Regions from separate parts of the Stenotrophomonas sp. GL_101 genome, predicted to be linked through region 1. Evidence: predicted binding sites of a transcription regulator. Region 1 holds the regulator's gene; the other holds the start of a gene.
The links. The regulator FliA, encoded in region 1, starts transcription of late flagellar genes. The targets are predictions, from matches to a motif close to TAAAGTTTNNCNNNCNNNGGCCGATAA.
Positions count from the first base shown of each region.

Region 2: a site for FliA is predicted at 4,839-4,865, ahead of AC3IR9_RS18680 (methyl-accepting chemotaxis protein). Genes of this name have one in related genera too.

Region 1 covers NZ_CM174432.1:2,055,989-2,070,167, reverse strand. The annotation lists gene flhF (flagellar biosynthesis GTPase FlhF) at 1-940, shown strand, start outside; gene AC3IR9_RS09260 (MinD/ParA family ATP-binding protein) at 927-1,814, shown strand; gene AC3IR9_RS09255 (RNA polymerase sigma factor FliA) at 1,811-2,557, shown strand; gene cheY (chemotaxis response regulator CheY) at 2,574-2,966, shown strand; gene AC3IR9_RS09245 (protein phosphatase CheZ) at 2,966-3,580, shown strand; gene AC3IR9_RS09240 (chemotaxis protein CheA) at 3,585-5,396, shown strand; gene AC3IR9_RS09235 (flagellar motor protein) at 5,440-6,180, shown strand; gene motD (flagellar motor protein MotD) at 6,182-7,171, shown strand; gene AC3IR9_RS09225 (ParA family protein) at 7,177-7,959, shown strand; gene AC3IR9_RS09220 (chemotaxis protein CheW) at 7,956-8,825, shown strand; gene AC3IR9_RS09215 (STAS domain-containing protein) at 8,943-9,251, shown strand; gene AC3IR9_RS09210 (response regulator) at 9,248-9,613, shown strand; gene AC3IR9_RS09205 (chemotaxis protein CheA) at 9,670-11,634, shown strand; gene AC3IR9_RS09200 (methyl-accepting chemotaxis protein) at 12,188-14,179, shown strand, end outside.
Region 2 covers NZ_CM174432.1:4,248,769-4,262,947, forward strand. The annotation lists gene AC3IR9_RS18675 (excinuclease ABC subunit UvrA) at 1-2,206, opposite strand, end outside; gene AC3IR9_RS18680 (methyl-accepting chemotaxis protein) at 2,276-4,810, opposite strand; gene AC3IR9_RS18685 (arylamine N-acetyltransferase family protein) at 5,060-5,881, shown strand; gene AC3IR9_RS18690 (isochorismatase family protein) at 5,903-6,592, opposite strand; gene AC3IR9_RS18695 (GlxA family transcriptional regulator) at 6,725-7,732, shown strand; gene AC3IR9_RS18700 (M23 family metallopeptidase) at 7,666-8,328, opposite strand; gene AC3IR9_RS18705 (hypothetical protein) at 8,528-8,671, shown strand; gene AC3IR9_RS18710 (helix-turn-helix domain-containing protein) at 8,707-8,940, shown strand; gene AC3IR9_RS18715 (hypothetical protein) at 8,965-9,261, opposite strand; gene AC3IR9_RS18720 (winged helix-turn-helix transcriptional regulator) at 9,254-9,634, opposite strand; gene AC3IR9_RS18725 (hypothetical protein) at 9,729-10,220, shown strand; gene AC3IR9_RS18730 (hypothetical protein) at 10,201-10,683, shown strand; gene AC3IR9_RS18735 (GNAT family N-acetyltransferase) at 10,819-11,307, shown strand; gene AC3IR9_RS18740 (PEP/pyruvate-binding domain-containing protein) at 11,549-13,534, opposite strand; gene aroQ (type II 3-dehydroquinate dehydratase) at 13,722-14,171, shown strand; gene AC3IR9_RS18750 (lysozyme inhibitor LprI family protein) at 14,171-14,179, shown strand, end outside.

The DNA of each region.
Region 1 (14,179 bases):
GCCCGTCGCCGAACTGGTGGTGGTGCCGCGCGATGACGAAGAAATCCGCCAGCTGCGCCACGAGGTGGCCGGCATGCGCCAGGTCATCGAGCGCGAGATGCACCGCTTCACCGACGAGCGCCTGCGCGGTTCGCCGGTGCGCGCGGCCGCGCTGGACCTGATGGACGAGTACGGCTTCGACGCCGGCATCAGCCGCGACGTGGCCATGCAGATCCCGCTGGACACCGAAGCCCACCGTGGCCGCGGGCTGATGCTGGGGTTGCTGTCCAAGAAACTGCCGATCGCCCCGGTCGACCCGCTCGAGGCCGGCGGCGTCATCGCCCTGGTCGGCCCGACCGGTGCCGGCAAGACCACCACGATCGCCAAACTGGCCTCGCGCTTCGCCGAGAAGCATGCCGCCCGTGACGTCGCCCTGGTCACCACCGACACCGGCCGCATCGGCGCCCGCGAGCAGCTGTACGGTTTTGGCCGCCAGCTCGGCATCGCGGTGCACGAGGCCAACAGCGGCAGCGACCTGAACCAGCTGCTGGAGCGGCTGAAGGATTACAAGCTGGTGCTGATCGACACCGCCGGGCTGGGCCCGCGCGACCGCGCGCTGGCCGCCCAGCTGCAGTGGCTGCGCGCCGCCGAGCAGATCCGCACCCTGCTGGTGCTGCCGGCCAACACCAGCTTTGGCGACATGGACGAAGTGGTCCGCCGCTTCAGCGCGGCCAACCCGCAGGGCGTGGTGCTGAGCAAACTGGACGAAACCGGCCGCTTCGGCACCGCCCTGTCGGTCGCGGTCGACCACCGCCTGCCGATCACCTGGGTCACCGATGGCCAGGACGTTCCTGAAGACCTGCACCGGGCCAGCGCCGCCAATCTTGTACTTCGCCTTGAAGATTTGCGCCGCGCGGCCGATATGCCCTGCAACCCGGAGTTGAACCATGCCGTCGCGTGAGTACGCCAAGTTGACCAAGACCTTCCCGTTGTCTGCCACCCGCAGCCAGCCGCTGGGCCCTGTGCGCACCATCGCGGTGACCGGCGGCAAGGGCGGCGTGGGCAAAACGAACGTGTCGGCCAACCTGGCCGTCGCGCTCGCCGACATGGGCAAACGCACGCTGCTGCTGGACGCCGACCTCGGCCTGGCCAACATCGACGTGATCCTGGGCCTGCAGCCCAAGGTCACCCTGGCCGACCTCGTCGCCGGGCGCTGCACCCTGGAAGAAGTGATCCTGGAAGGCCCGGGCGGCGTACTGGTGGTCCCGGCCGCCTCCGGTCGCCGGCACATGGCCGAACTGCAGCCGGCCGAACACATCGGTCTGGTCAACGTGTTCTCCGAACTGGAGCGCGAGCTGGATTTCATGGTGGTCGATACCGCCGCGGGCATCACCGATGGCGTGCTGACCTTCTGCCAGGCCGCACAGGACACCGTGGTGGTGGTCTGCGATGAGCCGGCCTCGATCACCGACGCCTACGCGCTGATCAAGGTGCTCTCGCGCGAGCGTGGCGTGGACCGCATCCAGGTCGTGGCCAACATGGTCCGCGACCCCAACGAAGGCCGCGTGCTGTACGAAAAGCTGACCCGGGTCTGCGAGAAGTTCCTCGCCGATGTCTCGCTCAACTACCTCGGCTGCGTCCCGCAGGACGACTGGCTGCGCCTGTCGGTGCAGCGCCAGCAGCCGGTGGTGAAGGCCTATCCGTCCAGCCCGGCCGCACTGGCGATCACCGAGATCGCCCGCCGCACCGCGCGCTGGCAGGCCCCGACCGAACCGCGTGGCGGGGTGGAGTTCTTCCTCGAACGCATCCTCAAGCAACGTGGGGTGACCGTATGAAAGGCGCCGCCCGATACAAAGAAGTGCAGCGCGTTGCCGCCAACGAATGCATCGCCCAGCATTCGGACCTGGTCCGGCGCATCGCCCACCACCTGGCCGCGCGACTGCCGGCCAGTGTCGAGGTCGATGACCTGATCCAGGCCGGCATGATGGGGCTGATCGAAGCCTCGCGCAGCTACGACGCCGACCAGGGCGCGTCGTTTGAAACCTATGCCTCGATCCGCATCCGCGGCTCGATGATCGACGAGATCCGTCGCGGCGACTGGGTACCACGCTCGGTGCACCGCCGCGCCCGCGATGCCGCCTCCACCATCCGCCGGCTCGAGCAGAGCACCGGCCGCGCCGCCAGCGCCACCGAAGTAGCCGCGGCGATGGACATGCCGCTGCCGGACTACCTGCGCCTGATGGAAGACGCCGCACGCGGCCAGGTACTGAGCCTGGAATCGCGGATTGAAGACCAGGGCGAACTGGACACCGTCGCCCAGGGCGGGCCTACCCCGCAGCAGGTACTGGAGCGCGGTGAGTTCGGCCGTGAACTGGGCCATGCGATCGGCCTGCTGCCCGAACGCGAACAGTTGGTGCTGTCGCTGTACTACGAGCAGGAACTGAACCTGAAAGAGATCGGCGCCGTGCTCGGCGTGAGCGAGTCGCGCGTGTGCCAGATCCATGGCCAGGCCGTCCTGCGCCTGCGTGGCCGATTGAAGATCTTCGAGGCGGCCGATGCCGGCCTCGAGAACCATTGATACCGAGGAAAGTGCTTTGAACAAGAACATGCGTATCCTGATCGTCGACGACTTCTCGACCATGCGTCGTATTGTCAAGAACCTGCTGGGCGATCTGGGCTTCACCAACACCGCCGAAGCCGAGGACGGGCATGCCGCGTTGTCGATGTTGCAGAGCCAGCCATTCGATTTCGTGGTGACTGACTGGAACATGCCGGTGATGACCGGCATCGACCTGCTCAAGGCGATCCGCGTCGACCCCAGGCTCAAGACCCTGCCGGTGCTGATGGTCACCGCCGAAGCCAAGCGCGAACAGATCATCGAAGCGGCCCAGTCCGGCGTCAACGGCTACATCATCAAGCCGTTCACCGCGCAGACCCTGGAAGAAAAACTGGGCAAGATTTTCGAACGACTGGCAGCAAGCGCCTGATGGATACCCTCAGCGACAAATCCGCGCTGGTGCAGCGCCTGCAGGACGCGCTGGCAGCGCTGGAAAGCGGTGACGAAGCCGGCTGGCGTCAGCAGATCGACGCACTGGCGGCCCTGCGCACCCAGCCGATGATGGCCGGGCTCAACCGGCTGGCCCGCGAACTGGGCCAGGCGCTGGGCGAACTGCCCAGCCTGCCCAGCGAAGCGGGCGAGCTGGACGATGCCTGCGCGCGCCTGGACCACGTGGTGGCGATGACCGAACAGGCCACCCACCGCACCCTGGACCTGGCCGAAGAATGCCGGGCGCTGACCGAGCAGGTACGCGCCAACGGGCTCACCGCCGACCAGGACCAGCAGCTGGACCGGATCCGCCACAACCTCACCGAGATCGCGCTCACCCAGAGCTACCAGGATCTCACCGGCCAGATCATCCGCCGCGTGGTGGGGATCGTGCGCCGCGTGCACGAGGGTTTCGGCGCGCTCGGCCTGCCACCGCAGGAAGACGCCGCGCACAAACGCGACAACGGCCTGGCCGGCCCGGCCGTGACCGGCCTGGATCGCCACCAGGTATCACAGGTCGACGCTGACGACCTGCTTTCCGATTTGGGGTTGTAAGACCATGAGTGCTGTTCCAGACGATATTGCGGCCGACTTCATCCTCGAGGCCCAGGAAATCCTGGATCGCCTCGGCGAACAGCTGGTGTCGCTGGAGCAGTCGCCCCAGGACGCCGACCAGCTCAACGCGGTGTTCCGCGGTTTCCACACGCTCAAGGGCGGTGCCGGCTTCCTGGGCATCCAGGCGATGGTCGAGCTGTGCCACGCCGCCGAGGAAACCCTGGGCATGGCACGCTCGGGCAAGGCCACGTTGCAGGCGCATCACTTCGATGCGGCCCAGCAATCCCTGGATTACCTGCAGTCGATGCTCGATTCGGTGTCGGCCGGCACCGAGCCCGGCTATGCGCCGCCATCGCTGATCGCCCAGTTCGACGTCAATGGTCCGGCCAGCCCGGCCGCGGTCGCTGCGACCCCGCCGGCCGGCGGCGAGCTGATCACCGACGACGAGTTTGAAGCGTTGCTGGACCAGTTGCACGGCGGCGCCGCGCCCACGGCCGTGACGCCCCCCCAAAAGACCGATGACGGTCTGATCGGCGAAGACGAATTTGAAGCGCTGCTGGACCAGCTGCATGGCGGCGCCGCACCGGGCACCACGGCCGTGGCCGCCGTGGCCGCGCCGGTGGCGCGTGCACCCTCCGTTGCGCCCCGGCCGGCGGCCAACAAGCCGGTCGCCGAAGCCGAACATACCGTGCGCGTGGACACCAAGCGCCTGGATGCGATCGTCAACCTGATCGGCGAACTGGTGCTGTCGCGCAATCGGCTCAAGACCCTGCGCGCGCGCCTGCACGACGAAGAACTCGACCGTGCCGTGTCCACCCTGGACATCGCCACCGCCCGCCTGCAGTCGGCGGTGATGCGCACCCGCATGCAGCCGGTGGGCAAGGTGTTCTCGCGTTTCCCGAAGGTGGCCCGCGACGTCGCCCGCAACCTGAACAAAGAAGTGGAGCTGGAGCTGGTCGGCGCGGAAACCGAGCTGGACCGCAACCTGGTCGAAGCACTTGCCGATCCGCTGGTGCACCTGGTGCGCAACGCGATCGACCATGGCGTGGAAACCCCGGAACTGCGCGAAGCGCAGGGCAAGCCACGCAGCGGCCATGTGCGCCTGTCGGCGCAGCAGGAAGGCGACTACGTCAGCATCGAAGTGCAGGATGACGGCGCCGGCATCGACCCGGAGCGCCTGCGGCAGAAGGCCCGCGAAAAGGGCCTGATCGATCCGGAAGCGGCCGCGCGCCTGACCAGTGAGGAATGCCTGCACCTGGTGTTCCTGCCGGGCTTCTCGACCAAGCAGGAAGTGACCGACATTTCCGGCCGTGGCGTCGGCATGGACGTGGTGCAGTCGCGCATCCGCGAGCTCAGCGGCCAGATCCAGATCCAGTCCGAGCTGGGCCGCGGCAGCCGCTTCATGATCCGCGTGCCGCTGACCCTGGCGATCCTGCCGACCCTGCTGGTGCAGGCCGGCGAAGACGTCTATGCGTTGCCGCTGGCGCGGGTGATGGAGGTGCTGCACGCCCCCAACACCTCGCTGGGCTGGTTCGATGGCCGCGCCGTGCTCGACCGCAAGTCGCACACCCTGCCGCTGGTGGACCTGCGCCACTGGCTGGCGGTCGACCCGGCCCCCTCGCCGCTGCTCACCATCGTGGTGCTGCAGGCCGGCGAAGCCCGCTTCGGGCTGGTGGTGGACCAGGTGCGGGGCCGCGAGGAAGTGGTGATCAAGCCGCTGCCCAAGGCCCTGCGCGGCCTGCGCGGCTACGCCGGGGCAACCCTGATCGGCGATGGCCGGATGTCACTGATCCTGGACGTGGACGGCCTGCGCTGACGCAGCCTCTCAAGTCCCCTTCACGCAAGCCGATAACGGACCCATGGACAGACTCAGCCTCATTGGACTTTTCCTCGCCCTGGCCTCGCTGGTCGGCGGCAGCATCCTCAAGGGGGCCGGCCTGGCGTCGCTGTGGTCGCCGGCCGCATTCGTGATCGTCATCGTCGGCACCATCGCCTCGATCCTGCTGCACACCTCCCCGGCGGTGTTCAAGCACGCCTTCAAGATCGTGCGCTGGGTGATCCTGCCGCCCAGCAGCGACCGCCACGCGCTGATCAAGCAGATCGTCGAATGGAGCAACATCGCGCGCCGCCAGGGCCTGCTGGGCCTGGAAGCACAGGTGGACGCGCAGAGCGACCCGTTCCTGCGCAAGGGCCTGCAGCTGCTGGTGGACGGCGTGGAGCCGGAAACCATCCGGCACATGATGGAAATCGAACTGGGCAGCCAGGAGCACCGGGACCTGGCCGCGTCCAAGGTGTTCGAGGGCATGGGCATCTACGCCCCCACCCTGGGCATCATCGGCGCGGTGCTCGGGCTGATCGCGGTGATGAAGAACCTGGCCGACCCGAGCAAGCTCGGCCACGGCATCGCTGCCGCGTTCACCGCCACCATCTACGGCATCGCCTCGGCCAACCTGCTGTTCCTGCCGGTCTCGGCCAAGCTCAAGAGCGTGATCCACCACAACAGCCGCGACCGCGAGATGATCATCGAAGGCCTGATTTCGATCGCCCAGGGCGAGAACCCGCGCAACATCGAAACCAACCTGTCCGGGTTCCTGCACTGACATGGCCCGTCGCAGGCACCACGAAGAGCATGCCAACCACGAGGCCTGGGCGATTCCCTACGCCGACCTGATGACGCTGCTGCTGGCCTTCTTCGTGGTGATGTACGCCATTTCCTCGCTCAACGAGGGCAAGTACCGGGTCATGGCCGACGCACTCACCACCGCCTTCGGTGGCGCGCCGCGCACCATCAACCCGGTGCAGGTGGGCAACCAGCAGGTGCAGGGCGGCGGCTGGGACAGCCCGTCGGTGATCAAGGCCGGCAACCGTGTCGGCCCGGCCGCACCGGCCCCCTCCAACGACCCCACCCTGCTGCCGGCGATGGCCTCGCAGATGCGCATGCCGGTGTCGGTACGCAACCAGGAACAGCTGCAGCGCGCCGAGCGCCAGCTCAACACCATTGCCGACCGCCTCACCGCCACCCTCGCCCCGCTGATCGAGCGCGGCATGATCACCGTGCGCCGCACCGAGCTGTGGATCGAAGTGGAGATCAACAGCGACATCCTGTTCGTCACCGGCTCGGCTTCGCTGGACGTGCATGCGCGCGACACCCTGTCCAAGCTGGCCCAGGTACTGCACGACGCGCCCAACGGCGTACGCGTGGAAGGCCATACCGACAACGTGCCCATTGCCACCGCGCTGTTTCCCTCCAACTGGGAACTCTCGGCCGGGCGCGCAGCCAGCGTGGTGCATCTGTTCGCCGACCAGGGCCTGCAGCCGTCGCGGCTGGCGATGGTCGGCTATGGCCAGTTCCGCCCGCGCGAAGACAACGCCAGCGCCGAAGGCCGCAACCGCAACCGGCGGGTGATGGTGATCATCCTGGCCGATACCGCCCAGGGCGTGGACCCGATCGGCCCGCAGCTGACCGCCGAGTCCGATCCGGCCGCACGGCCCAAGACCCCTACCGTTACCCCCATCGCCCCGGTGCAGTTGCCACCGGTGCCGGCCGGCAGCCGCATTGGCGCCGCCGTTTCCCCCGCAATGAAGGAGTGAATCCAATGCGCATCTGGGCAATCGCCAACCAGAAGGGCGGCGTGGGCAAGACCACCACCAGCCTGGCCCTCGGCCGCGGCCTGGCCTCGCTGGGCCACCGCGTGCTGCTGATCGACCTCGATCCGCACTCCTCGCTCACCCGCGCCTTCGGCGTGCCGCTGGACCCGCCGCCGCCGGGCGTGCTGGAACTGTTTGGCGCACCACCGGCCGAGTTGTCCACGCTCAGCCGCCCCAGCAACATCCCCGGCCTGGACTACATCTGCGCGCAGGCCGCCCTGGCCACCCTGGAGCGCCGCAGCGCCAACCAGCCTGGCCTTGGCCTGGCCTTGCAGAATGCACTGGCACGCCATCGAGGCCAGCACGATTACATCCTGCTCGACTGCGCACCCACGCTGGGCCTGTTGATGATCAACGCGTTGGCCGCTGCCGACCGCCTGATCATCCCGACCCAGGCCGAGCCATTGGCCCTGCACGGGCTGGACGGCATGGTCCGCACCGGAGAGATGGTCGAGCGCTCGCGCCGCCGCGACTTGCCGATGTCGATCCTGCCGACCCTGTTCGACCGCCGCACCCGCGCCGGTAACGAAACCGTCAAGCAGATGCAGGACAAGCACGGCCTGCGTGTCTGGGAAGACGCGATCCCGGTGGACACGCGCATCTGCAACGCCGCCAGCCTGACCGTGCCCTCGCAGTCGGAGGAGTACCCCGGCCGTGGCCTGGCCGCCTACCGGCGCGCACTGGAGTGGATCCTCGCCGACGACGCGCTGCAGATGGAGCGCGCGGCATGAACGCCATCGGCGTGCTCGACGACTACCTGGAGCAGCTGCTCGGCGACGCGGTGGCACGGGTTGAACCGGACACGTTCGATACCCCCACCGCTGCCGGCTCGCCCGGCAACCTCGACCTGCTCGATGAACTGATGAACGACCCGGCGCTCGGCCCGGTGGTAGCCGCCAGCGACGCGCGCCCCGGTTGGGACGACCTGCCCGACGAGGTACTGCACGACAACGCCCCTGTCCCGGCAGCACCGGCAGTGGTCGAGCCCCCCGTCCAGGTGCCTGCCGCGGCCCCACCAGCGGCTCCCGTGGCCCGCGCCATGCCCACACCTGCCCCGCTTCCCACGCCGGTCTTCACCGCGCCTTCGGCACACAGCCGCCCGGGCAGCTGGCAGGAGCTGCAGGCGCAGGCGCGCAACCCGGCCTCGAGCCCACGCGAGAACCGGCGCGCCAGCGAGCGCACCTCGCGCTGGCTGCGGCTGCGGTGCGGTGCCCAGGCCTACGCACTGGAACTGTTGAAGGTGCAGGAAGTGGTACTGCCGGTACCGCTGCTGCCACTGCGTGGCACCGCCTCGGCGATGCTGGGCATCATGAACCTGCGTGGCCAGGTGGTACCGGTCATGGACCTGGGCCTCCATCTCGGCGCCGGCCCGGCCCAGGAAGACGCCAACACCCGCATCGTGGTGCTGGAAGAGAACGGCGAAACCATGGGCCTGCGGGTATCGGCCGTGGAAGATGTCGCCAACCTCACCGATTCGCAGATCGAGCCGCCGGACACCGCGCGCATCTGCCAGATCTCCAACGACCTGTTCCGGGGTGTCGCCCGGGTCACCGCGCAACCGATGATCCTGCTGGATGCGACGCAGTTGTTGAACTGAGGGCATCGCGCCGACGCGGCCGCATCCACGCCCTGTGTGGATGCGCCTGGCGCCCCACGCTAAAGGTTCGCCGAAATGCGCCGTTATAGATCACGGAACCGTTTGTCCGGAGCAACGATGAGCACTGTGGCCCTGGGGACTGATCTCGGCATCGAGACCAGCACCGAGCTGAAAACCCGTCTGGCCCCCTTGGTGGACCAGGCCGGCGCACTGACGCTGGATGCCAGCGAAGTGGGCCGTATCCATACCGCAGCAATGCAGGTCCTGTGCGCATTCGTCGCCGCCCGCCGCCAGGCAGGCCACCCGACCGGATTCGACGGCTGCACTGCCCCCTTCCGTGATGCCGCGCGCCTGCTCGGCATCACCCAGGCCCTGGGCCTGGACGCACCCCATGACAACCTGAAATCTGTGGAGAACGCTGCATGAGCGCACGTATCTTGGTGGTGGACGACTCGGCGTCGATGCGCCAGATGGTCTCTTTCGCCCTCACCTCGGCCGGCTTCACCGTCGAAGAAGCCGAAGACGGCGCCGTCGCGCTCGGCCGTGCCAAGGGCCAGCGTTTCAACGCAGTGGTGACCGACGTCAACATGCCCAACATGGACGGCATCGCTCTGATCCGCGAGCTGCGCCAGCTGGCCGACTACCGCTTCGTGCCGATGCTGATGCTGACCACCGAATCGGCCGCCGACAAGAAGTCCGAAGGCAAGGCCGCCGGCGCCACCGGTTGGCTGGTCAAACCGTTCAACCCCGAACAGCTCGTCGCCACGGTCCAGAAAGTCCTGGGCTGATCGCACCGGCTTTTCCCGCTCCATCCTTTTCCCTTCGCAACCGGACCCCACGCACCATGAGCATGGATCTGCAACGTTTCCACGCCACGTTCTTTGAAGAAAGCCGCGAGGGGCTGGATGCGATGGAGGCTGGCCTGTTGGCACTCGAATCGGGCCAGCAGGACCCGGAGATCATCAATTCGGTGTTCCGTGCCGCGCATTCGATCAAGGGCGGTGCCGGCACCTTCGGCTTCGATGCGATCGCCGCGCTCACCCACGTGCTGGAAACGCTGCTGGACGAACTGCGTGCCGGCAAGCGTGCGCTGGAAGCCAGCGCCGTGGATGCCATGCTTTCGTCGGTGGACGTACTGCGCGCCCTGCTGCGCGAGGCCGAACACGGCCAGCCGGCCGATCCGCAGGCGGTCGCCGCGGTCAAGGCACGCCTGGAAGAAGTGCTGTCCGGCCAAGCCGCTGCCAGCGCGCCGGTCGCTGCCGCCAAGGTCGATGACATCCCCGAAGCGTGGCAGATCGGCTTTGTGCCCTCGCCTTCGCTGTTCATGAGCGGCAACGATCCACTGCGCATCATCCGCGAACTGGAACACCTCGGTTCACTGCAGGTCGCCGCCCGCATCGAACGCCTGCCCGGCTTCGACCAGCTCGACCCGCTCGAAGCACACCTGGCGTGGGACCTGGGCCTGGTGGGCAAGGTGCCGCGCAGCAAGATCGAAGACACCTTCGCCTGGGTCGTGGACGACTGCGAACTGGACATCCGCCCGGCGGCACCGCCGAGCCTGGCCACCCCGGCCCCGGCCGCGGCTGTTGCCGCTCCCGCCGCCGTCGCTACCCCGGTGGCGGCCGCGGCCGCGCATGAAGCGGAAACCTCCATCCGGGTCAGCGTCGACAAGGTCGATGCGCTGATCAACCTGGTCGGCGAGCTGGTCATTACCCAGGCCATGCTCAAGCAGGTCTCGCACGCACTGGACCCGGTCCATGCCGAGCAGCTGTTCGCCGGCCTGGACCTGCTGGAGCGCAACACCCGCGACCTGCAGGAGGCGGTGATCGGCGTGCGCATGCTGCCCGTCGATGCGGTGTTCCGCCGCTTCCCACGCCTGGTCCGCGACCTGTCGTCGCGGTTGGGCAAGCAGGTCCGCCTGCGTACCATCGGCGAGGGCACCGAGCTGGACAAGGGCCTGATCGAGAAGATCGCCGATCCGCTGGTCCACCTGGTCCGCAACTCGATCGACCACGGCCTGGAAATGCCCGACATCCGCCGCGATGCCGGCAAGGATGAGACCGGCACCATCACCCTGGCGGCCTCCCACCAGGGTGGCCACATCGTGATCGAAGTCAGCGACGACGGCCGCGGCCTGAACCGCGACAAGATCCTGTCCAAGGCGCTCGAGCGTGGCCTGAGCGTGCCCGACAACCCCACCGACGCGCAGGTCTGGGACCTGATCTTCCAGCCCGGCTTCTCCACCGCCGATGCTGTCACCGACCTGTCCGGGCGCGGCGTGGGCATGGACGTGGTCCGCCGCAACATCCAGGCACTGGGCGGTGAAGTACAACTGGAAAGCAAGGCCGGCAATGGCACCCGCGTGCTGATCCGGCTGCCGCTGACCCTGGCCATCCTCGACGGCATGACCGTATCGGTAGCCGGGGAAACGGTGATCCTGCCGCTGGCCTACGTGCTGGAGGCGCTGCAGCCGCAGCCCGAGGACGTCCGCACCATGGCCGGCGAAGGCCGCGTGCTGCGCGTCCGGGGCGAGTACCTGCCGATTCTCTCGTTGAGCGAACACTACGGTTTCGGTGGCCGCACCAAGGACGACCTGCTGGTTGTCGTGGTCGAAGGCGATGGCCAGAAGATCGCGCTGGAAGTGGACGAACTGGTCGGCCAGCAGCAGGTGGTGGTGAAGAACATCGAGAACAACTATCGCCGCATCAGTGGCGTGTCCGGCGCCACCATCCTCGGCGATGGCCGGGTGTCGCTGATCGTGGATATCGGCGGCCTGGTGCGCTCGCTGCGGATGCCTGCTGCGGCGTAACGCCGCAGCGCCTCCGTGCCGGCCAACGCCCGGTCTGCATCCGGTGGATGCATTTCGTTGCATCGCCAGGATGGCCGCCTCGCCGCGCAGATCCACGTCGTGCATTCATTGCGCCTGGTTTCGGCGCAATGAACGCCTGCGCCGGGGACACCCGCCGCCTTCAAACGCCTGTGCCGCGTTTCGCGTGGTCGCCACTCATGGCTTGGATCCATGCAAACACGGTGATCGCCTTACCGCAGGCGTGAACGAGGCACGCCCTGAAACTGTGATGTTGAAACAGGGCCATGCGCGGGCGTACGCCCACCCCGGGTTTGTCACGCTTTGCAAACCCTTGGCGTTGCTTGCTTGTGCACCCCCTCCGGGTGGATCCATCGCCCCACGCATTCACGAAAAAATGTGACATCGAACGCTCAAGTTGCGGCGATGCAGCGCCGTTATCCCGGGAGAGTGATGACATCACTGTCACGCCCCTCCCGCCCTGCCCCGCCTTCGCAATGACCTGTCGCCCAGCACCCCACGGCTGTGCACCCCCGCCCTGCCCGGAGTTCCGACCATGAAGTGGTTCCACGATCTGCCCATTGCCCGCAAGCTGGCGGTGGGGTTCACCCTCACCACCCTGATGACCGTCGTCCTCGGCGCCTTCGCGCTGGTCCGCCTCAACGGCGCCAACGCCGAGCTGCGCGCGATGGCCGGCAACGACATTCCCTCGGTGCAGCACCTGGGTGAAGTGCGTTCGCAGCTGGGCGAGTTCCGCACCTACGAGATGGCCCAGGTGAGCATGTTCGACCAGCCCGACAAGGTGGCCGATTACAACAAGCGCATGGACACCACCGCCAAACTGGTCCGCGATGAACTGGCCGCCTATGCCGCACTGCCGGCGGGCGATCGCGAGCGTGCGCTGTTCAGCAAGGTCTCGGCCGACGTGGACAGCTACTTTGCCGCCAACACCGCCCTGCGCGCGGCCGTGGCTGCCGCCGACGGGGCACTGGCCCGCCAGGTTTCCGATGAGCAGTCGCGCCCGGCACGCCGCCAGCTGTTCGACGACCTCAAGGAACTGGGCGCCTTCAGCAACGGCCTGATGGAAAGCAAGATCGCCGCCGCCAACGACACCCACCGCATCAGCGTCATCGCGATCGTGTCGTGCATGGTGCTGCTGTCGCTGGTGGCCGCCGCGCTGGCCGTGGTGATCTCGCGTGTCATCACCGGTCCGCTGGGCCAGGCCGTGCATGCCATTACCTCCGTCGCGCGCGGCGACCTCAGCGTCACCACCCGCGCCACCAGCAAGGATGAAGCCGGGCAGATGCTGGCCGCCACCGGCGAGATGACCCACATGCTGCGCCGCTACTCCGAGGAAACCCGGCAGATGGCAGCGATGCACGCCGGCCCGGACATTTCGCATCGGATGCCGGTGGACTTCCCCGGCGTGTACGGTGAACTGGCCGTGGGTACCAACACGGTGGTCTTCGACCACCTGGATTCGATCAAGGACGCCATCGCAGTCCTGAACCAGTACGCCGCCGGCGACCTGTCCGCGGACGCACGCCGCCTGCCGGGCAGCCGCGCGATCCTGCACGAATCGATGGACGCGGCCAAGGCCAGCCTGCTGTCGATCAACACCCAGATCCAGTCGCTGGCCCAGGCCGCCGCTGCGGGCGACTTCACCCAGCGTGGCGATGCGACCCGCTTCGATCACGATTTCCGGGTGATGATCGAGCACCTCAACACCATGATGGAAGTGGCCGACGGCAACCTGTCCCAGCTCTCGCACCTGCTGCAGTCGATCGCCAACGGCGACCTCACCGCGCGCATGCACGGCCAGTTCCACGGCGTCTTTGCCAGCATGCGCGACGATGCCAACAGCACCGTCGCCCAGCTGACCCAGATCGTCGGCCGTATCCAGCAGGCCTCGGGCAGCATCAGCACCGCGGCCGGTGAGATCGCTTCGGGCAACAACGACCTGTCGCGCCGCACCGAGCAGCAGGCCGCCAACCTGGAAGAAACCGCCGCCTCGATGGAGGAACTCACCTCCACCGTGCGCCAGAACGCCGAACACGCACGCCAGGCCAACCAGCTGGCCATCGGCGCGCACGGCGTGGCCTCGCAGGGCGGCGATGTGGTCGGCCGCGTGGTCAGCACCATGCGTGAGATCGACGCCTCGTCGCGTCGCATCGCCGACATCATCACCGTCATCGACGGTATCGCCTTCCAGACCAACATCCTGGCGCTGAACGCGGCGGTGGAAGCCGCCCGTGCCGGCGAACAGGGCCGTGGTTTTGCCGTGGTCGCCTCCGAAGTGCGCACCCTGGCGCAGCGCTCGGCCAGCGCCGCCAAGGAGATCAAGGGCCTGATCGACGAATCGGTCGGCAAGGTTGCCGAAGGCTCGGCCCTGGTCAACCAGGCCGGCGCCACCATGGGCGAGATCGTCGCCTCGGTGCAGCGCGTGACCGACATCATGGCCGAGATTTCCGCAGCGTCGCAGGAGCAGTCGGCCGGTATCGAACAGGTCAACCAGACCGTGGTGCAGATGGACGAAACCACCCAGCAG
Region 2 (14,179 bases), 2.2 Mb from region 1:
AGAACCGCAAGGCTTCTTCAACGGTCATCGCCAGCACCTGGGCGATGGTGCGCCCGTTCCATTCCACCTCCAGGGTCTTGGCGTTGTAGCGCTGGCCATGGCAGGTCGGGCACGGGGCATACACGCTGGGCATGAACAACAGTTCCACGTGCACGAAGCCCTCGCCTTCGCAGGTATCGCAGCGCCCCTGCGCGACGTTGAACGAGAACCGGCCCGCGCCGTAGCGGCGTGACCTGGCCATGGGCGTGGCGGCAAACAGTTTGCGCACGTGGTCGAACAGGCCGGTGTAGGTGGCCAGGTTGGAGCGCGGCGTGCGCCCGATCGGCTTCTGGTCCACATTGACCAGGCGCTTGATCGCACCGGCCCCGGCGTGCAGGCGGCCACGGGTAGGTTCGACGCCGCTCGGGACCGGCAGTTCGTTGTCGGATTCTTCCACGGCCGGTTCGTGGCCGAGATGCGCACCGACCAGTTCCACCAGCGCCTGGCTGACCAGGCTGGACTTGCCCGAGCCGGACACGCCGGTGACGGCCGTGAACGCGCCCAGCGGGAAACGCGCGTCCAGCCCATGCAGGTTGTTGCGGTGGATGCCACGCACGTCCAGCCATGCCGAGGTCGCGCGCGGGGTACGGCGCGCGCCCTTGCCGGTGTCGAACAGGTACGCCGCGGTAGCCGATGCCTTGACCTTGCGCAGCCCCTCCGGCGGCCCGCTGTACAGCACCTGGCCGCCGTGCTGGCCGGCGCCGGGGCCAACATCCACCAGCCAATCGGCACGGCGCAGCATCTCCAGATTGTGTTCCACCACGAACAAGGTGTTGCCGCCCGCCTTGAGCTGGTCCAGCGCGCGGTGCAGCGCCTCGCCATCGGCAGGATGCAGGCCGGCGGTGGGCTCGTCCAGCACATACACCACGCCGAACAGGCTGGAGCGGATCTGCGTGGCCAGGCGCAGCCGCTGCAGCTCCCCCGGCGACAGCGTCGGGGTGGTGCGATCCATCGACAGGTAGCCCAGGCCGAGGTCCTGCAGGGTAGCGATGCGTTCGACCAGGTCGTGCGCGATGCGCTGGGCGGCGATGCGTTTCTCCTCGGACAGGTCCGGGGTACGGCGCACATCGCTACTGCCGACATGCGACGGTCCGCCGCCGGCGGCACGTGCCTGCTGCGCCTTGCGTCCTGCCGCACGGCTGCGCGTGGTCCCGCTGGCCGGTGTGTCGAAGCGCCCCTCGGCAGCCGGCCGCAGCACCTCGGCCATGGCACTGAGCGAGTGCTGCGACAGCGCACCGATGTCCAGCCCGGCGAAGGTCACCGACAGCGCTTCCCGCTTGAGCCGCTTGCCATCGCAGACCGGGCACGCGGTACCGACCATGTAGCGCGCGACGCGTTTCTTCATCATCGCGCTCTGCGTGCTGGCGAAGGTATGCAGCACGTAGCGGCGCGCCCCGCTGAAGGTGCCCATGTAGCTGGGCTCGGTCTTGCGGCGTACTGCAGCGCGGGTTTCGGCCGGGGTGAAGCCGGCATACACCGGCGCCACCGGTTGTTCTTCGGTGAACAGGATCCAGTCGCGCTGCTTTTTGGGCAGGTCGCGCCACGGGATATCCACGTCGTAGCCAAGGGTGACCAGGATGTCGCGCTGGTTCTGCCCGTGCCAGGCCGGCGGCCACGCGGCGATGGCGCGCTCGCGGATGCTCAGCGACGGGTCCGGCACCATCGATTGTTCGGTCACTTCGTAGACATGCCCGAGCCCATGGCAGTTCGGGCAGGCGCCTTGCGGGGTGTTCGGCGAGAAGTCCTCGGCGTACAGCATCGGTTGCCTGGCCGGGTAGGTCCCCGCCCGCGAATACAGCATGCGCAACAGGCTGGACAGCGTGGTCACGCTGCCCACGCTGGAGCGCACGCTGGCGGTGCCGCGCTGCTGCTGCAACGCCACCGCTGGCGGCAGGCCCTCGATGGCATCCACATCGGGCACGCCAACCTGGTCGATCAGGCGCCGCGCATAGGGCGACAGCGACTCCAGGTAGCGCCGCTGCGCTTCGGCATACAGCGTGCCGAACGCCAACGACGACTTGCCGGAGCCGGAGATCCCCGAGAACACCACCAGCGCATCGCGCGGGATGTCCACGTCGACATCCTTGAGGTTGTGTTCGCGGGCGCCACGGACGCGTACGAAGGCATCGGTGGCGGGGGCGGTGCGGGGCTTGCGTGGGCTGCTCATGCACGCAGGATAGTGAGCGCGTGCGCAAGCGGCCAGTGAAGACAAGTGAGCGTGATGGGGTGTCCGGCGCTACACCGCCGCCAACCGCGCGGCACGGCGGGCCGCCGGACGTTCCACCACGAACGCGGCCACCGCATCGGACAACAGCCCCGCCTGGCGTTCCATCGCCTGCGCCGACGCCGATGCCTCCTCCACCAGCGCGGCATTCTGCTGGGTACTGCCGTCCATCTGCAGCAGCGTCTGCCCGACCTGCTCGATGCCCAGGCTCTGCTGCTGCGAGGCCGTCGAAATGCCGGCCATGATCGCGGTGACCTGCTGCACGCTGCCGACGATGCGGGTGATGGTCGCGCCGGCCTGGTCGACCTGGCGGGTGCCCGCCTCGACGGTCCCCACCGAGGCCTCGATCAGCGCCTTGATCTGTCGTGCCGCGTCCGCGCTGCGCTGGGCCAGCAGCCGCACTTCACTGGCCACCACCGCGAAGCTGCGGCCCTGCTCGCCGGCGCGCGCCGCTTCGACCGCCGCGTTCAGGGCCAGGATGTTGGTCTGGAAGGCAATGCCGTCGATGACTGCGGTGATGTCACCGATGCGACGCGAGGACAGCGCGATGTCGCGCATGCTGGCCACCACCTGCGCCACCGATGTCCCGCCCTGCTGGGCGATGCCGGCCGCGTCGATCGCCAACCGGTTGGCCTGCTGCGCCGCATCGGCGTTCTGCCGCACGGTGGCGGTCAGCGCTTCCATCGACGAGGCGGTTTCCTCCAGGTGCGCGGCCTGGCGCTCGGTGCGCCCGGCCAGCTCCAGGTTGCCGGCGACGATCTCGCCGGCCGCGCCGTTGATCGCCAGCGACGCCTGCTGGATGCGCGCGACGATGTCGGTGAGCTGCTGCACGGTGGCATTGGCATCATCACGCATGTGCGCGAAGACGCCCTGGAAATCCCCCTGCATGCGTACGCGCAGGTCGCCTTGCGCCAGCGCCGACAGCAGCGCCTGCAGGGCGGACAGATTGCCCTGGAAAGTGTCCAGCAGGCCGTTGATGCTGACCGCCAGGGTCCGCACGAAGCCCTGCTTGTTCGCCGTCTCGATGCGCCCGTGCAGCTGGCCGTGCGCAGCGGCATCGACCAGCGCGGCCACTTCGGTTTCCACGGTGGTTTCCAGCGCGCGGCTGCGCCATTCCACCGCCGCGCCCAGCAACTGGCCGTCGTCGAGGATCGGGTTGACCACCAGGTGGTAGCGGGTGCCGGCGTGTTCGATTTCCTGCTGCGTGGCCCCTGCCGTCGCCAGCGTCGCGGCGAGCCCGGCAAACGCCGGATGCAGGGCCTGTGCGGGCTGGCCACGCCAGCTGGCCTCGTCGAGCGACAGCTCGGCCAACAGCGCGCGGTTGAGAAAACCGATGCGGCCGTCCGGCTCCAGCACCATCAACCCGGTCTGCGCGCTGTCCAGCGCCTGGCGGGCGCGGGCGTTGTCGCGGGCGGCTGCGCGCTCGGCATCGATACGGTCGCGCAGGCGCTGCTGCATGTGCACCAGGCGCTGCGCCAGCTGGCCGATTTCATCATGCGGATTGTGCACGGCCAGCACCGTGTGCAGCCGATCCTCGGCGATATCCTCGGCAAAGCGCAGGGTATCGGCGATCGGCCGGCGTACCGCGCGCAGCACCAGCACCAGGCTGGCGATCAGCACCAGCGCCACTGCACCCAGGGTCAACCCGAACAGCAGCGTCATCGCCCGGGCCTGGGCCTGCTGGCGGCTACGGGCACGGTCCAGCGCGGTGGCCTGTGCGTGCTGCAACTGCTGCAGGGCCGGGGTGATCTGCGCGGCGGTATCGGCCAGCGATGCCGCCTCCACATCGAGTCCTATCCGCGCGGCGGTATAGGCCAGCAACCCGGCCTGGTAAGTATCCATGGCGGTACGCAGCGCTTGCTGCGCGGCGGCGGGCAGGGGCAGCGCCGACAGCGCCAGGTCGAACGGAAGCTTGGCATCGCTGGCGCGATCGGTATGCACCGAATCGCCGGTGAGCAGCAACAACGCTTCTTCACGGCGCATGGCCTGCCATTGCCCGGCCAGCGGCGCCAGCGCGTCGCCGTCGAGCAGGCCGGCCAAGGCCTCGGCACTGCCCTCCAGCTGGGCGCGCAGGCCGGCATCGCCCCGCCCCATCTCGTCCGCGCGCGCGTTCAGGGTGTCGATACCCTCGGCGAATTCCCGCACGCGCGTGGCCAGCGTATGCAGTGCGGCGGTGGTACCGGCATCGCGCCGGTGGTGCTGCAGCTGCGCCAGCGATTGCTGCAGCTGGTGTTGGGCCTGCCGCAGCGCGTCGCGATCGGCGGCGTCGAAGCCGATGGCATAGCGGGTCTGCAGCAGGCGCGCTTCAGCCACCTGGGTCGCCAGCGCACCGGCAAGGGCGGCATCGTGCTGGTGGATGGCGAACGTATCGGCGGCCCGCTCGCTGTTGTAACGGGTCCACGCATAGACCAGGGCCACCACCAGCAGGCCGCAGCCGCAGACCAGCAGCGCGGCCTTCAACTTGCGTGCGACACTGAGCCGGCGCAGGGCGTGCAGCGGCAGGGTGAACAGATGCAACGGAAACAGGCGGCGGGGGAGGGCCGACATCACGTACTCCAGGCGTAAGGACGCCTCTATATCGGCCGCACCCACCATGACTTTAGGCCACGCCCGCATCCACCCTGCAGCACTGCTGGCCTGTGCCCGTTGTAGCCGCTGCAGGCGACGGCAAGATGACCAATCGCGCGCCGTGCCGGACCGCGACACAGCGTTCCACCACGCCTGCCCTCCCCCGCCTTGACCTCAACCGTGGTTGAGGCGGCACCGTGGCCTCCTCCTTTCGATACCCTCCCTGCCATGGATACCCAGCACCTCACCGACTACCTGCAGCGCCTGGGCTGGGACACACCGCCAGCCCCTACGCTGGCCACCCTGGCGCGGCTGCAGGAGCAGCACAACGCCACGTTCCCGTTTGAAACGCTCACCACGCTGCTGCGCGATGCCGTCGCCATCGACCTGCCCAGCGTGCAGCACAAGCTGCTGCATGAAGGTCGCGGCGGTTACTGCTTCGAGCTCAACGGGATGTTCCTGGCCCTGCTGCAGCAGCTGGGGTTCGATGCGCGCGCGATCGCCGCGCGGGTGGTCATGGACGCTCCCGATGGCCCGCTGGCCGCACGCACGCACATGCTGGTGCTGGTGCACCTGGAGGCAGTGGACTACATCGTGGACGTCGGCTTTGGCGGCAACACGCCCACCGGCCCGCTGCGGCTGGACCATCGCTTCGCCCAGCCAACCCCGCACCAGCACTACCGGCTGGACCTGCAGCACGACCAGTACCTGCTACAGGCCGAGGTTGCCGGTGAGTGGCGGCCGCTGTATCGCTTCGACCTGCAGCCACAGGCACCGATCGACCATGTGGTGGGCAACTGGTATGTGTGCACGCACCCCGATTCCTCCTTCCCCGGCCAGCTGCGGGTGGCCCTGGCCGGCCCCGGCTGGCGGCGCACGATCGGTGCCGGGGCCTACACCATTCACCGTACCGGGCAGCCCAGCGAGCGTCGCGCACTGGTCGATGCAGCCGATGTGCTGCGCGTGTTGCGGGATGACTTCGGCATCACCGTACCGGTGCACCCGCGCCTGCACGATGCGATCGCGGCATGGCTGCGTGGCGCGGCATGAGCGGCCGCGCCACGCATGAGGTCAGCGCGTGACCGGCAACGCCAGCACCGCGGCGGTGGGCATGACCGCACCGAAGGCATCGGAGATTCCGGTCAGCGCGGCCCGGTGCAGTTCCGCGGCCGAGACCACACCGTTGCCGTCATGGGCGGCAATGCTGCGCGTGGCCACCGCATCGGATGGCACGATCACCTCATAGCCCAGCGGAGCGGCATCGCGCGCGGCGGCGGCGACGCAGGCATGGGTCATCAGCCCGCTGACGATCACCGTCTTGATGCCTTTGGCCTTCAACTGCGCATCCAGGTCGGTGCTGGCGAACACGCTGACCGTGTTCTTCTTCAACAGCGCGTGATGGGGCGCCGGCTGCATGCCCGCCACCAGGGCCACCCCATCGCTGCCGTCGGCGAACACCGGCGCGCCGGCCGGATTGACATGCTGCACATGGAACACCGCGATGCCGTTGGCGTCGGCCATGCGTACCAGTTGCTGGCTGTTGGCCAGGGCGGTGGCGCCGTCGGGAATGTGCAGCTTGCCGGTGTAGTACTCGTTCTGGAAATCGATCACCAGCAGCGCGGTGCTGGCGGCCTCCAGCTGCTGCGGCGCGCTGGCACCCCCGAGGGTGCGCAGGGTCGGTGCGTCGACGGGGGTGGCGGCCGTGGCCGTGGCGACGGCCAGGCTCATGCCGGCGACAAGGGGAAGAATGAGGCCTTTCATGGGGACAACTCCTGCAGGGGCAATGGGGTGGGCGCGGCGGCGGCAGGGCGCTGCCACCGGCTGCAGGCAGTGTTGGGCAATCGCAACGCCGGCAATAGTGGCCCGGATGCCATTTGTTGCTAGGATCGGGCCATGCCGACCCCACCTCCCCTGCACCGCGTTGCCGTGGTTGCCTACCAGCACATCAGCCCCTTCCACCTGGCCGTGCCGTGCATGGTGTTCGGCGAGGACCTGGCCCGGCTGGGCGCGCCGCGCTACGCGCTGACCGTCTGCACCGCCGAGCCGGGACCGCTGCAGACCCCGGCCGGTTTCAGCATCGGCGTGGAACACGGGCTGGACGTACTGGCCGCCGCCGACACCATCGTGGTGCCGGCCTGGCGCGATCCGGCCGAACCGGCACCGCCGGCGCTGCTGGCCGCCTTGCGCGCCGCGCACGCGCGTGGCGCGCGGCTGGTGGGGCTGTGCCTGGGCGCGGTGGTGCTGGCGCAGGCGGGCCTGCTCGATGGGCGTCGTGCGTCCACCCACTGGGTGTTCATGGATGACGTGGCCGCCCTGCATCCCCGCGTGCAGCTGCAGCGCGACGTGCTGTACGTGCAGGACGACACCCTGCTGACCTCCGCCGGCACCGCCGCGGCAATCGACTGCTGCCTGCACATGGTCCGCCAGGACCACGGGGCCGAAGTGGCCAGCCGGGTCGCACGGCGCATGGTGGTTGCCCCACACCGCCAGGGCGGGCAGGCGCAGTACATCGAGCAGCCCCTGCCGACCCGGTTTGGCGATGACCGCCTGGCCTCGGTACTGGAGTGGGCGCTGTTCCACCTGCACGAGCCGATCGGCATCGACAGCCTGGCCGAACGCGCGCGTATGAGCCGACGCACCTTCACCCGGCATTTCCGCGCGACGACCGGCACCACCTTCAACCAGTGGCTGCTGGACCAGCGCCTGGCCCGCGCGCAGCGCCTGCTGGAGACCAGCGATACGGCGATGGACAGGGTTGCCGAACAGGCCGGGTTCGGTTCGACGGTGTCGCTGCGCAGCCATTTCAGCAGTGCCTACGGCGTATCGCCGGGGGCCTACCGGCGCACCTTCCAGGGCAGCGGACCGGCACTCGGTGGCGTGGCCGCCGACGCCGGCCGGTAAGCACGCAGCAGCGGCAACGGGTCATACGCCCCGTCGCGCCCGTAGATGCCCCAGTGCAGGTGGGGCGGCGTGCCCTTGGCATTGCCACTGTCGCCGACGTATCCCAGCACGGTGCCCGCGCTGACCACCTCACCGCGCGCCAAGCCCTCGCGCCACCGGTCCAGGTGGGCGTAGTAGTAGCGTTCGCGTGCCGGCCCCAGCACCCATACCTGGCGACCACCGAGCCCGCCCTCGCGCACGTCCACCACGATGCCGTCGCTGGCACTGCGGACGGCAGTGCCGCGTTTGGCGAAGATGTCGATCCCCGCATGGGTACGGTCACGCCCGCGCGGCGCGCCGAAGGTAGCGGCGATGCGCCGGGCCGCCACCCCTTCCACCGGTACCGGTAGCGCGCTGGGCGGCGGCATCCTCACCAACGTCCACAGCGCACGCGGTGCCTGCGCCCAGGGGCTGTTCCACAGGCTGGCCAGGGCCAGCGCGCTGGCGGCGAGCACCAACAGGCGTACCCATCCGCGGCGCAGGCGCCGCGCACGGGACGGGGCTGGGTCGGGCCGTTGCGGGTGCAGCGGCCGGTTGGGCGGTACGGCGGCGGTCATGCGGGATCCAGGTGGACGGGCATCCCCAAGGGTAGGCAGCGTCTGTGCGCTGGGCATGAAGTGGCGTCCACACCACAGTGACCGCAAAGATGGACGGTGGCTTCACGGCGAATCTGCTGAACTGCCGCTGTCGCCGGGGAAATGTCGTTCACCCTTCCCTCCGCTGCATCGTCAGCAGGCTGCTATCGAAGGCCCCACCATGACTATCGCATTGAAGATCTTTCTGCTGCTCGGCGCCGTGTTGTACGGGGTGCCCGCGCTGGTGTGGTGGATCAATCATCGCCGCGCCATCCGCGCCCGCCAGGACCTGGCCGCCATCAGTGCCCAGGGTGCGCCGCGATGACCCTCACCGTGCAGGCCCATTGAGCTGACCGCCTGATCGCCGGGGAAACCGGACTGTCCTTCGGCAGGGGGCGGCAACGACTGCAGCTGCGCATCGCAGTCCGTGAGCTTGCAGCGGGCGCCCCGGTCCAGCGGGTATCCGAACGCCTGGGGTACCAGTCGGCCACTGCCTTCATCACGATGTTCAAGAAGGCATTGGGGCTATCGCCAACCCGCTACTTCGCGGCGCGCTCGCGCAGCCAGGCAGTTGGCACCCAAGCGCTGGAATAGCCGTTTCGGGCAGTGTCGGTGCGGTTACTGCTGGCCCTGAAGCCGCGCCTCCAGGTAGCGCTCAGCATCGGCGCGTGTAGCAACAAGGACCGGGCCCTGTTCGTCGCGCCAGAACGGCAACCGCCATTGTGGGTCGCGACATTTGCTGAGCACGCAGACGGACAGGTTCCCATCCGGGCGCTGGACAACGAGGCTGACCCGATCCGAATCCGGCAAGTAATGCTCGACAAGGACGCTCTCGCCCTGGCCCAGCGGGACGCCCCAGAGGGCGCCGTATCGCTCTTCCCACCTCATCGGGGTTTCAAGGAGCGCATCATCCACGCTTGGCACCGCGACCGCGCGAGGCAGGCCGCGGGGGAAGTCCACTCCCATACTGCTGCCACCATGCCGCCAGTGCTTCCATCATCGGCCCAAGACCCAACGCCTTGGCGGTGATCTCATATTCAACCCTCGGCGGCACCTCCGCGAAAACGGTTCTTGAGACCAGTCCGTCCTCTTCCAGCTCTCGGAGCTGAGCGGTCAACATGTGTTGGGTGATCCCCGGAATTGCCTTGCGCAACTCCCCGAACCTGTAGATGCGTTGATTCAGCAGCCACATGATTTCCAGCTTCCACTTTCCCGAGAGCAGGGCGAACGCGCGACGCATTTCCTCATGCATGTTCAGTTCGCTGCCCTCATTAGTATTCTTTTCCATACTAAGCCCTGTTATTTCATCCTACTTGCGGCGTTTCATCTTAGTCGACATTCTCCCGGCACGTCGAAAACGCCGACAAGCACGGGATAACCTCATGGCCGCCAGCTACATCTACTGGATCAGCACAGCACTGCTGTCGCTGCTCTATGTTTCTTCAGCACTGCTTTATGCAATCAAAGGCGCCTACGTGCGCAGCGCGCAGGCCGAGCTTGGTTTCTCTGCCAGCTACCTGGTGCCCTTCATGGTGGTGATAAAGCTGCTGGCGCCGCTGGTGATCCTGTCACGCATCAACGTCGGGCTCAGCGACCTTGCCTACGCGGGAATTCTCTACCACCTGCTGCTGTCGGGGCTGGCGCACCTGGGGGTTGGCAAGCCCAAGGACGCATTCCCCGCTGCCTTGGGCCTGGTACTTCTGGTCGCTTCGTTCGCAACGCAGAACCTCGCGCGTGACACGCCCTCCCCCTATGCGCCGGCCACGGCCACCGTCGCTGGCGCGCTGCCGGCCAGCGGTTACTACGCAGCGTTCGTGCTCGATCCGGACGGCCACAACATCGAGGCGGTTTTCCATGATGCCTCCCGGCGCTGAGCCGCCCTTGCAGGACGTTGGCGACCTCGCAGCAGACCGTTGTGAACTTCATATTGAGGGCGAGCGCGTTGCGTTGCGTACAAGCATCGCGGTGTCCGAGGCGGAGCTGGTGCTCCGCCTGGCCAACGTGCTTGCCGACGATACAGAGGCACCGTCACGGCTGCTGGCGTTCGTCCAAGCCCAGGTGGATGGACAGGGCAGTGCTACGTCCCGCGTTGCCATGACAGGGGATGACTACGCCGAAGAGGTTGCTCGCAAGATCGCGATCTTCGCGTTGGGCCTGGTTTTCACCCATCAGGAGGCTAGGCGCACGGTGGCCGATACAGTTGCGCGAGGCGGTTCAAGGGTATCGATCCGCCTGTGCGGTGGCGCGGTCATGGTCTGCCTGGAAGATCAGGCTGCGCCATCCAGGACCTGGCACTTCACCGCCCTTGATACAAAGGGCCCTGCGCCTCTGCACTGACGTCCACGACAGGTTCGCCGGGCGGCGGTGCGGCACAGATCCTTCCCCTGCCCCATCCTGTGCAACACCGCGTGTGCGCTCTACCATGGGCGATGCTGGGACTCAGCCCACACCGGGAGTTGGATCATGGAAGGCTTGAGCCTGGTCACCGCCGAGGTGGCCGACACCGAGGTATTGTTCCGGCTGATGCAGCTGTATTACTTCGAGGCATCCTCGTGGAGCGGCGAGGAAATCCGTCCCGACGGCCTGTACGACTGCGCACGCGCCGATGTTGAGGCGACGCTTCGGGAGCAGCCGCACTGGGCGCGGCTGCTGTGGTTCAACGGCGTCCTGTGCGGATTCGTGCTGGTGGACGACATCGATTTCCAAGGCCGCCGCCTCCCCGAACTGGCAGACCTGTTCGTGCTGCCTACCCATCGTGGCAAAGGCATCGCCGCTGCCGTTGTCGCAGCCCTGGTCACGCCGGGCAGCGGCCAGTGGCTGTTGGCCACCTATCGCAACGACCACGGTGCGTACGCGTTCTGGCAACGAAACCTGCCGAAGATGGGGATGGCGGTCGAGGTTTGCGTCGCGTCCGAGGCGTCCGATTTCCGCTCGTTCCTGATAGGCGCGCGGCCGAGCTGAATCCCGGGGCTTCGCCACGCTTGTCTCCACATCGATTGGCACCGATGCCCTTGCGCTGGTAGGTCACCACCGTGGGTGGTGACGCTGTTCGCCGCAGGTCGGCGCCGGAGGCGTCACACGCAAGGGCATCGGTGTCCGGCGCTCGCCCCCCCCCTGCCGCCTGAACTCACCCACCCTTGCAACGCGCGTGGTGCTTTCCCACAGAGGGGAAAAGAACCTTTTTTACGCCGGCAGCAGCCGGCTATTGCGTGCTGCGGTCCACATACGGCCGCGACTGCAGGATCAGTACCTCATCGCCGACCACGGCCCATTCAATGTCCTGGTCCACGCCGCCCAGCGCCTGCCGGGTAGTGCCCGCTATCGTTGCCAGGCGCACGATGAGTGCATCGGTCAGCACCTGGCGTGTGCCGGTGATGGGTACTTCGCGGACGCCGCCCCCTGCCTTGGCCACCAGCTGTGTCTCTTCAGCGGACCGGCTCAACACCTGCACCGCCTTGGACCAGGTCGAGTACATCACTTGTTCGGCCTGGCGCTTGCCCTCCACCACCCGAATACCCAGCCCACGCTTGGCCGAGATATAGGTGATGTGGCGGCGGGCGGCATCGAATGGATCCCGGGTAATCATCACTCCCGAACTGTCCGAGGGCGCGGCACGCTGCACCAGCACGGCCATCGCCACCGCATCCTGCCCCAGTCCGGCCGCCGTGCGCGCCTCGTAGGCCTCGAAGTTGTAGACCGACGCCCACACCGTCTGCACTGCGTTGGCCACCGCATCGCTGCGGGTCACATTGGGAACCGTGGTGTACAGACCGGCACCACTGAAGCCGGGCAGGTCTTCGGAATTGGACGAGCTGCGTACGAACACGCCGGCGCCCTGCAGTTGACCCTGCCATTGCGCGTCCAGCGCGCGAATGAAGGCCGCGTCGGGTGCGGCGCGGGTGATCTCCGCCCGCAGCGCTGCCAGTGCCTCACGACGCACGTTGGGGTCGGTACTGAAGCCCGGGCGACGTTGCAGTTCGGCCAGGCGCGCCGGAATCTGCAGGCGCTGCATCATCGCCTGATGGTGCGAGAACGGGATGCAGAAACCATCCGGTACGCGCGCGGCAGGGGGCAGCGCCGCTTTCAGCGTGCCGAGGTTGGCGGCCTTGACGCCACAGTGGCTGCTGTCGCGCGCACGCAGGACCGCCAAGGGCTTGAGCGCGGTCACCGTCAGGTCCGGACGCGGCAGGTTGCGTGCCCCCGGGCTGGCCGCGGTGGCCGACGGGGTCCGTGCCGGACGCGTCAGTGGCGTCACCTTGTAGTCGTTGTGGGTGACCTCCAGCTGCACCCAGCGCCCGTCGTACTGGCGCAGGGCATTGCGTGCATCGCGCAGATACACGTTGGGAATGCCCCACCCCTTGGCCAGCAGGTTGACGTGCGACAGCAGGGTGGACGGGCGCTGCGTCACCAGACCGGCGACCGGCGCCAGCGCAATGGGCACCTCATCCAGCACCGGGATGTCGCGCGGCGACAGCGCGCGCAACTGCGCCTCGGTCCGTACGATCCGCAGCCGTCCCTCGGCACGGCCGGTGTTCAGTGGCAGGAAACGCTGCTCGCGCAGCAGCGCTTCCTGGGTGACGAAGGCCAGGCCCATTTCGCTGGCCAGCTGCTCCTGGCGGGTGGAGTTGCTCTTGAAACGGATGGCCTCGCCGAATGAAGCGCGGACCACCTGGTCGGTCTGGCGCAGCAGGGGTGCGGTGAGCTGGTCGCCTTCCCAGAACTCGTAGGTGTAACCCGGCAGATCGCGTTGCCAACTCGCGGTGCCAAACAGGAACCGGCGCTGTGGGTCGCGGTACTGCGCATTGAGTGTGGCCTTGTCCAAGCCGGGCAGCAGCCGCTGGCGGCGCACGAACTGCTCGTGCAGTGGATGCCGGGGCGTGTTGATGTAATAGATGCGCCCCGCATTCTTGCGGTCGATTACGAAGATCAGGTGCGGCATCTCCAGCGCGGTGCCGGCGTTGTAGACGCGGGCCAGCTGCATGAACTGCGCGCGGCTGTCGATGCGCGACAGATAGTCCGGCCCCGCCACCTGTGCGGGGGCGTCATCGGTGCCTGGGCGGTACTCGTAGGGCGAGGGCTTGCGAGCAGTCTGTGCCGTCGCGGTGGCGGTGCACCACAGCAACATGACGATGGTGGCCAGCGCCAGCAGATGCAGCCGCCCTGCGCGATACGTACGGGCTCGTTCCATGATGCCGGTGCGGGAGTGGGGAGCGAGGATGATAAGCCAGTACAGGGGGCACAACGTGCCAACATCACGCTGGCACAGCGCCCTTCGTCAAAATTAAAACACCTGCTTGAAACACCCCTAACTTCGCCGAACTGGACACCATCCACCGCTTCCGCCAGACTTCGCCCTTTCCCGCTTCGTGGCACCCATGGCGAAACTGCTGGTCCTGCATGGCCCCAACCTCAACCTGCTCGGCACCCGCGAGCCGGGCGTGTATGGGCACACCACGCTGGCGCAGATCGACCAGGCCCTTGCCGCCCAGGCGCAGGCCGCCGGGCACGCGCTGGAGCACCTGCAGTCCAACGCCGAGCACAGCCTGGTGGACCGGGTGCAGGCCGCGCGTGAAGACGGCACCGCCTTCATCCTGATCAACCCGGCCGCGTTCACCCATACCTCGGTGGCCCTGCGCGATGCGCTGGCCGCGGTGGACGTGCCGTTCATCGAAATCCACCTGTCCAACCCGCATGCACGCGAGCCGTTCCGCCAGCACAGCTATTTCAGCGACAAGGCGGTGGGGGTGATCTGTGGCTTCGGTGCGGACAGCTATCGCTATGCGATGGATGCGGCACTGACCCGCCTGCAGGCTACTGGCGCCTGATGAACCTG